One region of the Planococcus alkaliphilus genome, then DNA from elsewhere that is predicted to be linked to it. Evidence: a T-box and tRNA genes for the amino acid it is inferred to sense, from the RefSeq annotation. Region 1 holds a T-box; the other holds one or more tRNA genes.

Region 1 (4,392 bases):
ATTTTTCACCGATCGTTGCGATTTTTGCATTGAATTTGGCAAGCCGTGGAATCGTCGTTTTATTTAATTACTTTTATTAATTACCTCACAGTTGTGGGGTTTTTTAGTTGGTAGACCATTCGAAAGCGAAAGGGGCAATTGGCATGGATTCATTATTCCAGCATTTCCGTAAAGATGAACAGCAATTTATCGAACAAGTATCCGGTTGGATGATTGATGTACAAGACCGTTATACGCCCAAGTTGACGGATTTTCTTGATCCGCGCCAGCGCTTTATCGTACAGGCTGTGCTTGGTTCAAGCGATATTCAAATGGCCGCTTCCGGTTTGTTTGAAGACGCTGAGCGGCAGCGCGTGCTCTTGTATCCGTCTTATTATGAAGTCCAGCAAGAAGATTTCCGAATTACGGTCTATGAACTGAAGTATCCGACAAAATTTGTAACGCTGCAGCACCCGGAAGTGCTGGGCTCTATGATGGCTATCGGGTTGGACCGCAATAAATTTGGCGATATCCGGATTGATGGGCAAACCATCCAGTTAGCGGTCGCTGATGAAGTAAGCGCGTATTTGCATGCGAATTTCACGTCTGCTTCAAAAGTGAAGGTGCATCTGGAGGAAATAACAAACGAAGAAGAGTTTATCACCGTAAAAGAAGAATGGTCTGAGGAAAGCCACACAGTCAGCTCGATGAGACTTGATACCGTGATGAGCTCTGTCTACAATATTTCGCGCCAAAAAGCGTCTTCGTTGATCACGGGCGGCAAAGTGAAAGTGAATTGGACGGTTCAGGAACAGCCTTCATTTGAATTGCACGAATCTGATATGCTGTCATCGAGAGGGCTTGGCCGCGTGAAAGTGCTGATGGTGGAAGGGCGTACAAAAAAAGATAAAATCCGCCTCCAGATTGGCCGTTTGGAAAGCAGCAAATAAGCGGTTCTGAAAAATTACGAAATATTACTGATATTTATGCCAATGGACTGTATAATGTAAATTACGACGAGATGTTAAGGAGAGGTGCACGAAATGCCATTATCCCCGCTGGATATACATAATAAAGAGTTTAGCCGAGGGTTCAGAGGATATCAGGAAGACGAGGTCAATGAATTCCTGGATCAGATCATCAAAGACTACGAGCTTTTGCTGAAAGAGAAAAAAGAATTGGAAGAGCGTTTAAAACAGACGGATGAACGCGTCGGCCATTTCACGACCATCGAATCCACTTTGCAGAAATCGATTGTCGTCGCTCAAGAAGCGGCAGAAGAAGTGCGCCGCAATTCACAAAAAGAAGCGAAGTTGATTGTCCGCGAAGCGGAGAAAAACGCTGACCGCATCGTCAATGAGTCTCTGACGAAAGCCCGCCGCATCGCAATGGAAATCGATGAGTTGAAAAAGCAATCCAAAGTATTCCGCAATCGTTTCAGAATGCTTGTTGAAGCGCAGCTGGATCTGATTGATACGGATGACTGGGAAACTTTGATGGAATACGATATCGATACAACCAATCTGGATAAGCTTGAAGCGAAAAAAGAAGAATACTGAACTTGACGCTTTTACAGCTTGCTTTTATAATTACATGAAATGGTTTTTATAACGACTATATACAAACGCATTGATAGAGACAGTATTCAGTTCAATTCGACAAAGCGATCCAGGGATAGTGGGAGCCTGGTGAAGGATGTTCTGATGAAATCACTCTTGAGCCGTTTTGGTGAACTGGAGTAGCCAAAACCGTCTACGCCACGTTACGGCGATCGAGTGGCAGCTTAAATTTAGCTGCAACAAGGGTGGTACCGCGAGTTTAAGCTCCTCGTCCCTTTCCAGGGATGGGGGGCTTTTTATTATGTCTATAGGAGGAATTTTGATGGAATACAAAGATACGTTATTGATGCCGAAAACCGATTTTCCGATGCGCGGCAATTTGCCGAACCGGGAACCGGAAATGCAGAAAAAATGGGATGATATGAACATTTACCAGAAATCATTGGAGCGCACTAAAGGGCGTCCGTTCTTCATCCTTCATGATGGCCCGCCGTATGCAAATGGCGATCTTCATATGGGGCATGCGTTGAACAAAGTGTTAAAAGATATGATCGTCCGTTCCCGTTCGATGATGGGCTTCCATGCGCCGTATGTTCCAGGCTGGGATACGCACGGTTTGCCGATTGAACAGGCATTGACCAATAAAGGCGTTAACCGCAAAGAAATGTCGCTTGCTGAATTCCGCAAGCTTTGTGAAGAATATGCGTATGAACAAATCGACAACCAGCGTTCACAGTTCAAGCGCATCGGTGTCCGAGGCGATTGGGAAAATCCGTACGTTACGCTAAAGCCTGCTTATGAAGCGCGCCAAATCGAAGTATTCGGTAAAATGGCGAGCAAAGGCTATATTTACAAAGGCTTGAAGCCGGTTTACTGGTCCCCATCAAGTGAATCTTCTTTAGCGGAAGCTGAAATCGAGTATCAGGATAAAAAATCTCCATCCATTTATGTTTCATTCCCAGTGACGGACGGCAAAGGCGTATTGGCAGAAGGCACGAAATTAGTCATTTGGACAACAACGCCTTGGACGATTCCAGCGAACTTGGGAATTACGGTTCATGCGGATCTTGACTATGTGGAAGTATCAGTGAACGGCTCTCTTTACGTCATCGCCCGTGCGTTGCTCGAAGACGTTGCACAGGAACTGGGCTGGACTGATTATGAAGTGGTTCGCGAAATGAAAGGCGAAAAACTGGAGCATATTTTGGCGAAACACCCATTGTATGACCGCACTTCGCTTGTGATGCTCGGCGACCACGTTACGACAGATTCCGGTACAGGATGCGTTCATACAGCGCCTGGACACGGGGAAGACGATTTCCTAGTCGGTAAAAAATACGGCTTGGATGTTCTGTGCCCGGTGGATGAGCGCGGTGTCATGACGGCTGAAGCTCCTGGATTCGAAGGCGAATTCTATGACAAAGCCAATAAATCAATCACAGAAGCTTTGGATGCGGCAGGAGCGCTGGAAAAACTATCGTTCATCACGCACTCGTATCCGCATGACTGGCGTACGAAAAAGCCGGTTATCTACCGAGCGACGGCTCAATGGTTCGTTTCAATCGAAGCTTTCCGTGACCAGATTTTGAAAGCGATCAATGAAACAACGTTCACTCCTGCATGGGGCGAAACAAGATTATTCAATATGCTGCGCGACCGCGGCGATTGGAATATTTCACGCCAGCGTGTATGGGGGGTGCCGATTCCTGTATTTTACGCTGAAAATGGCGACCCGATCATCACAGATGAAACGATTGCCCACATTTCCGGTTTATTCCGTGAACACGGGTCGAACGTATGGTTCGAACGCTCAGTAGCAGAGCTTTTGCCAGCTGGGTTTACGCATCCAAGCAGCCCGAACGGCATTTTCACAAAAGAAACGGACATCATGGATGTTTGGTTCGATTCTGGATCGTCTCACCAAGGTGTGTTGGATGAGCGCGAAGATCTTCAATATCCAGCTGATTTGTATCTGGAAGGATCTGACCAGTACCGCGGCTGGTTCAACTCATCTCTATCAACAAGTGTCGCGATCAACGGAATTGCACCTTATAAAGGCGTATTGAGCCATGGCTTCACATTGGATGGCAACGGCCGCAAGATGAGTAAATCACTGGGGAACGTCATCATACCTGCGAAAGTGATGAACCAAATGGGGGCAGATATCTTGCGCCTATGGGTTGCATCTGTCGACTACACAGCGGACGTGCGCGTTTCGGATGAAAACTTCAAGCAAGTATCGGAAGTTTACCGCAAAATCCGCAATACGCTGAAATTCCTTCACGGGAACTTGGCGGATTTCAACGAAAAAGAGCATCGCGTAGCATTTGAAGATATGCGCGAAATGGATCAATACATGGTCATGAAGCTAAACAAAATGATTGATGCGGTGAAGAAAGGCTATGAAACTTACGAGTTCTCGTCCATCTACCACGCATTGAACGGCTACTGCCAAAATGATTTGAGTTCATTCTATCTGGATGTCGCAAAAGATGTCGTATATATCGAAGCAGCTGACCATCCGCATCGCCGTGCGATGCAAACGGTCATGTTCGATTCGTTGATGGCGATCTTGAAATTGGCAACGCCGATCATTCCGCATACAACAGATGAAATGTGGGGCTACCTAGGCTTCGTGGAAGAAGAAAGCGTTCAGCTTACGGACTTCCCAGAAAGCCAGGAAAATCCAGCATTCGCTGATTTGGAAGCAAAATGGTCCCAATTCATGGACGTCCGTGATGCAGTCTTGAAAGCGCTGGAAGAAGCCCGTGCTGCGAAAGTCATCGGGAAGTCGCTGGAAGCGAAAGTTACCGTTTTCGGCAATGAAGAATTGAAAAACTTGTTATCTTCCGTA
Region 2 (4,392 bases), 1.1 Mb from region 1:
ATGCTCATTGCGAGTTTATTGATCCAGGCAGCAACCAATATGTTCAATGAGTATTATGATTTTGCTCGAGGATTGGATAATGAAAAATCGGTCGGTATCGGCGGTGCCATTGTCCGAAACGGTGTTAAACCAAAAACTGTTTTATCACTTGCCTTGTTTCTCTATTTAATCGCTGCTGTCATCGGCATTTGGATTTGCTCTCAAACCAGCTGGTGGCTGCTTGTGGTAGGCGGTGCTGCAATGGCTATTGGCTATTTGTATACAGGCGGACCTTACCCAATCGCTTACACGCCATTTGGTGAATTATTCTCTGGAGTCGTTATGGGCTATTTGATTGTAATCATTGCGTTCTATATCCAAACGATGTCTGTAACAGTAGAAGCTTCATTGCTAGCTGTACCAAGCACCTTACTAGTTGCAGCTATCATGATGACCAATAATATCCGTGATATGGTCGGAGACGCTGCAAGCGGCCGTAAAACTCTAGTGATCCTGGCAGGCAGACCAGCCGGAGTCGCGATATTAGCATCGTTCTTTGCCATTTCTTATCTATGGATCTTAGCATTAGTGATTTTCAATGATTTAACGCCATGGACCCTTTTAGTATTCCTTAGCGCTCCTAAAGCGTTGAATGTAGTAAAAACTTTTAGACGCTACACAAAACCATTAGAAGTCATGCCTGCAATGAAAGCGACAGGCATTACAAATACCTTATTCGCCTTCTTGCTGGGCATTGGGCTTCTCATTCATCATCTTCTTTAAAACAGCACCGGATCTATTCATCGCTGCAGAGACAAAATCAATAATTAAGTTTTATTAGAAGCCATGGGCCTTTCCAACAAGTTTTTACTCAACTTATTGGAAAGGCCCTTTTTGTTACTTGACCTTGTTGACCGAAATTTTCAAAAACGATATATTAGAATAAATTTATATATAGCTAAAGTGAGGTGAACCAATGAGACCAATAATAATCGGAGTAATCGCTGCCTTCTTTTTCGCTTTCACATTCGTTTTCAATGCCAGTATGGAAGCAACAGGTGGAAGCTGGCTCTGGAGCGCATCTTTACGCTACATCTTTATGATCCCGTTTCTTTTAGTGATAGTACTGGCACGCAGAAACTTAATTCCTCTCTTTAAGCAAATGAGAAAGGCCCCCATGAGCTGGCTGCTATGGAGTTTTATCGGGTTCGTACTTTTCTATGCGCCATTATGCTTTGCCGCAGCCTATTCACCCGGCTGGCTTATTGCTGGAACTTGGCAGATAACGATCATTTCGGGCTCATTGCTTGCCCCTCTTTTTTTCTATACAATACAAACAGCAAAAGGCCAAATCCAATTGAGAGAAAAAATTCCTTATAAAGGATTAGCTTTTTCTTTTCTTATTTTGCTAGGAGTTATTATCATGCAACTAGAACATGCACAAGAAATCCCTCTTCAAACGTTTTTAATGGGATTTTTGCCCGTTTTAGTCGCCTCCTTCGCCTTCCCATTGGGCAACCGGAAAATGATGGCGCTTTGCAATGACCAGCTAGACGCTTACCAGCGCGTTCTTGGAATGACTTTAGCAAGTCTTCCTTTTTGGTTGGTGTTATCTTTCTTTGCACTAGCAACTGAAGGACTCCCAAGTATAAACCAAAGCTTGCAATCGCTAATAGTAGCAGTGAGTTCTGGTGTCATAGCTACAGTTCTGTTTTTTAAAGCTACCGATTTGGTTCGAAAAGATATGAAAAAACTAGCGGCAGTAGAAGCGACACAGTCACTAGAAGTGCTTTTTGCGTTATTTGGCGAAATTCTTATCTTATCGATCGCTTTGCCTACACCACTTTCCTGGGTTGGCATTGCCATCGTCATGGCTGGCATGATTATCCATAGCCAGCTCTCTGCAATCAAACTAACCCGGAACACAAACATAGAGACCTTAACTAAAAAGCAGCCGCTTTAAAATAAACAGCTGCTTTTTTTACGCAAAAAAAAATGCCATGCAAATGAATGCATGACACTTTTATATGACCCCTACGGGATTCGAACCCGTGTTACCGCCGTGAAAGGGCGGTGTCTTAACCGCTTGACCAAGGGGCCAATTACTGGCGGAGAAGGAGGGATTTGAACCCTCGCGCCGGTTTCCCGACCTACACCCTTAGCAGGGGCGCCTCTTCAGCCACTTGAGTACTTCCCCAGTATGGCTCCGAAGGTAGGACTCGAACCTACGACCATCGCATTAACAGTGCGGTGCTCTACCACTGAGCTACTTCGGAATGGTGGGCCTAAATGGACTCGAACCATCGACCTCACGCTTATCAGGCGTGCGCTCTAACCAGCTGAGCTATAGGCCCATATGTATAATGGAGCGGGTGAAGGGAATCGAACCCTCATCATCAGCTTGGAAGGCTGAGGTTTTACCACTAAACTACACCCGCATAAATGGTGGGTCAGGACGGAATCGAACCGCCGACACTTAGAGCTTCAATCTAATGCTCTACCAACTGAGCTACTGACCCACATTTGAAAGATAAAAAATGGCGGTCCCGACCGGGATCGAACCGGCGATCTCCTGCGTGACAGGCAGGCATGTTAACCGCTACACCACGGGACCATTTGGTTGCGGGGGCAGGATTTGAACCTGCGACCTCCGGGTTATGAGCCCGACGAGCTACCGAACTGCTCTACCCCGCGATAATAATATTGATATTAGTTTCTTCTATTATATAGAAGTTTTAAAAAGGATAGTCCACACATTTTTTATAAAGATGGAGGAGGAAGAGGGATTCGAACCCCCGCGGGATTTGACTCCCCTGTCGGTTTTCAAGACCGATCCCTTCAGCCAAACTTGGGTATTCCTCCGTGATAATAGGTAAATGGTGGACCTTGCAGGACTCGAACCTGCGACCGGACGGTTATGAGCCGTCTGCTCTAACCAACTGAGCTAAAGGTCCTAAAAAAGTGGCGGCAGAGGGGATCGAACCCCCGACCTTACGGGTATGAACCGTACGCTCTAGCCAGCTGAGCTACGCCGCCAGGATCTTTATAATATATAGTTGGTGGAGCCTAGCGGGATCGAACCGCTGACCTCCTGCGTGCAAGGCAGGCGCTCTCCCAGCTGAGCTAAGGCCCCATTGAATGGTCGGGAAGACAGGATTCGAACCTGCGACCCCTTGGTCCCAAACCAAGTGCTCTACCAAGCTGAGCTACTTCCCGAACTTAAATGCTGAGTGTAAAAATATGGCGCGCCCGAGAGGACTCGAACCTCTAACCGCTTGATTCGTAGTCAAGTACTCTATCCAATTGAGCTACGGGCGCTTATTCATGATGAAAACCTGACGGTTTTTTCTGCAAACAAAGATGGTGCCGAGGACCGGAATCGAACCGGTACGGTAGTCACCTACCGCAGGATTTTAAGTCCTGTGCGTCTGCCAGTTCCGCCACCCCGGCATGGGTCGGCTTTGAATTGCTGCAAAAAATTGGAGCGGAAGACGGGGGTCGAACCCGCGACCTCCACCTTGGCAAGGTGGCGTTCTACCACTGAACTACTTCCGCAAAAATGGTGCGGGTGAAGGGAGTCGAACCCCCACGCCCGAAGGCGCTAGATCCTAAGTCTAGTGCGTCTGCCAGTTCCGCCACACCCGCGTGGCAATAATGAAATTAAAATGGTGAGCCATGAAGGATTCGAACCTTCGACCCTCTGATTAAAAGTCAGATGCTCTACCAACTGAGCTAATGGCTCTCATGAAAAGTGGTGCCGGAGAAAGGACTTGAACCCTCAACCTACTGATTACAAGTCAGTTGCTCTACCAGTTGAGCTACTCCGGCGAAAGAGAAAAAATGGTGGAGGATGACGGGATCGAACCGCCGACCCTCTGCTTGTAAGGCAGATGCTCTCCCAGCTGAGCTAATCCTCCAGTATGTATGCCCAGCGACGTCCTACTCTCACAGGGGGAGACCCCCAACTACCATCGGCGCAAAAGAGCTTAACTTCCGTGTTCGGGATGGGAACGGGTGTGGCCTCTTTGCCATCATCACTGGACTATTTGATTTTTGAAAGACAAGTTTTATTATACCAATTCTGACTGGTATTTCAAGCTTTTTTTAAAAAAACTTTTGCCTTATTCTTTCAAAACTGGATATTCGACATGAAACCAACGCAACGCGCTCTTCAGAAAGCCATTTTGGTTAAGTCCTCGATCGATTAGTATTCGTCAGCTGCACGTGTCGCCACGCTTCCACCTCGAACCTATCTACCTCATCGTCTTTGAGGGATCTTACTTGCTTGCGCAATGGGAAATCTCATCTTGAGGGGGGCTTCGTGCTTAGATGCTTTCAGCACTTATCCCGGCCACACATAGCTACCCAGCGATGCCCTTGGCAGAACAACTGGTACACCAGCGGTGTGTCCAT

The links. The T-box of region 1 lies ahead of ileS (isoleucine--tRNA ligase). A T-box ahead of a tRNA ligase gene usually reads a tRNA of that ligase, here a tRNA-Ile.
Region 2: it has a tRNA-Ile gene. The T-box ahead of ileS (isoleucine--tRNA ligase) is inferred to sense a tRNA for this amino acid. The anticodon was not compared.

What each region holds. Positions count from the first base shown of each region.
Region 1 covers NZ_CM168060.1:2,375,556-2,379,947, reverse strand. Annotated here, with positions in the region: gene AC2EXB_RS12790 (YggT family protein) at 1-80, shown strand, start outside; gene AC2EXB_RS12785 (YlmH family RNA-binding protein) at 144-929, shown strand; gene AC2EXB_RS12780 (DivIVA domain-containing protein) at 1,023-1,538, shown strand; T-box leader at 1,600-1,817, shown strand; gene ileS (isoleucine--tRNA ligase) at 1,861-4,392, shown strand, end outside.
Region 2 covers NZ_CM168060.1:1,261,647-1,266,038, reverse strand. Annotated here, with positions in the region: gene AC2EXB_RS06600 (1,4-dihydroxy-2-naphthoate polyprenyltransferase) at 1-762, shown strand, start outside; gene AC2EXB_RS06595 (DMT family transporter) at 956-1,942, shown strand; tRNA gene AC2EXB_RS06590 (tRNA-Glu) at 2,008-2,079, opposite strand; tRNA gene AC2EXB_RS06585 (tRNA-Ser) at 2,086-2,176, opposite strand; tRNA gene AC2EXB_RS06580 (tRNA-Asn) at 2,181-2,255, opposite strand; tRNA gene AC2EXB_RS06575 (tRNA-Ile) at 2,257-2,333, opposite strand; tRNA gene AC2EXB_RS06570 (tRNA-Gly) at 2,344-2,417, opposite strand; tRNA gene AC2EXB_RS06565 (tRNA-Phe) at 2,423-2,498, opposite strand; tRNA gene AC2EXB_RS06560 (tRNA-Asp) at 2,518-2,593, opposite strand; tRNA gene AC2EXB_RS06555 (tRNA-Met) at 2,597-2,673, opposite strand; tRNA gene AC2EXB_RS06550 (tRNA-Ser) at 2,749-2,841, opposite strand; tRNA gene AC2EXB_RS06545 (tRNA-Ile) at 2,857-2,933, opposite strand; tRNA gene AC2EXB_RS06540 (tRNA-Met) at 2,942-3,015, opposite strand; tRNA gene AC2EXB_RS06535 (tRNA-Ala) at 3,037-3,112, opposite strand; tRNA gene AC2EXB_RS06530 (tRNA-Pro) at 3,119-3,195, opposite strand; tRNA gene AC2EXB_RS06525 (tRNA-Arg) at 3,221-3,297, opposite strand; tRNA gene AC2EXB_RS06520 (tRNA-Leu) at 3,341-3,429, opposite strand; tRNA gene AC2EXB_RS06515 (tRNA-Gly) at 3,460-3,534, opposite strand; tRNA gene AC2EXB_RS06510 (tRNA-Leu) at 3,540-3,624, opposite strand; tRNA gene AC2EXB_RS06505 (tRNA-Lys) at 3,646-3,721, opposite strand; tRNA gene AC2EXB_RS06500 (tRNA-Thr) at 3,732-3,807, opposite strand; tRNA gene AC2EXB_RS06495 (tRNA-Val) at 3,821-3,896, opposite strand; rRNA gene rrf (5S ribosomal RNA) at 3,906-4,021, opposite strand; rRNA gene AC2EXB_RS06485 (23S ribosomal RNA) at 4,164-4,392, opposite strand, start outside.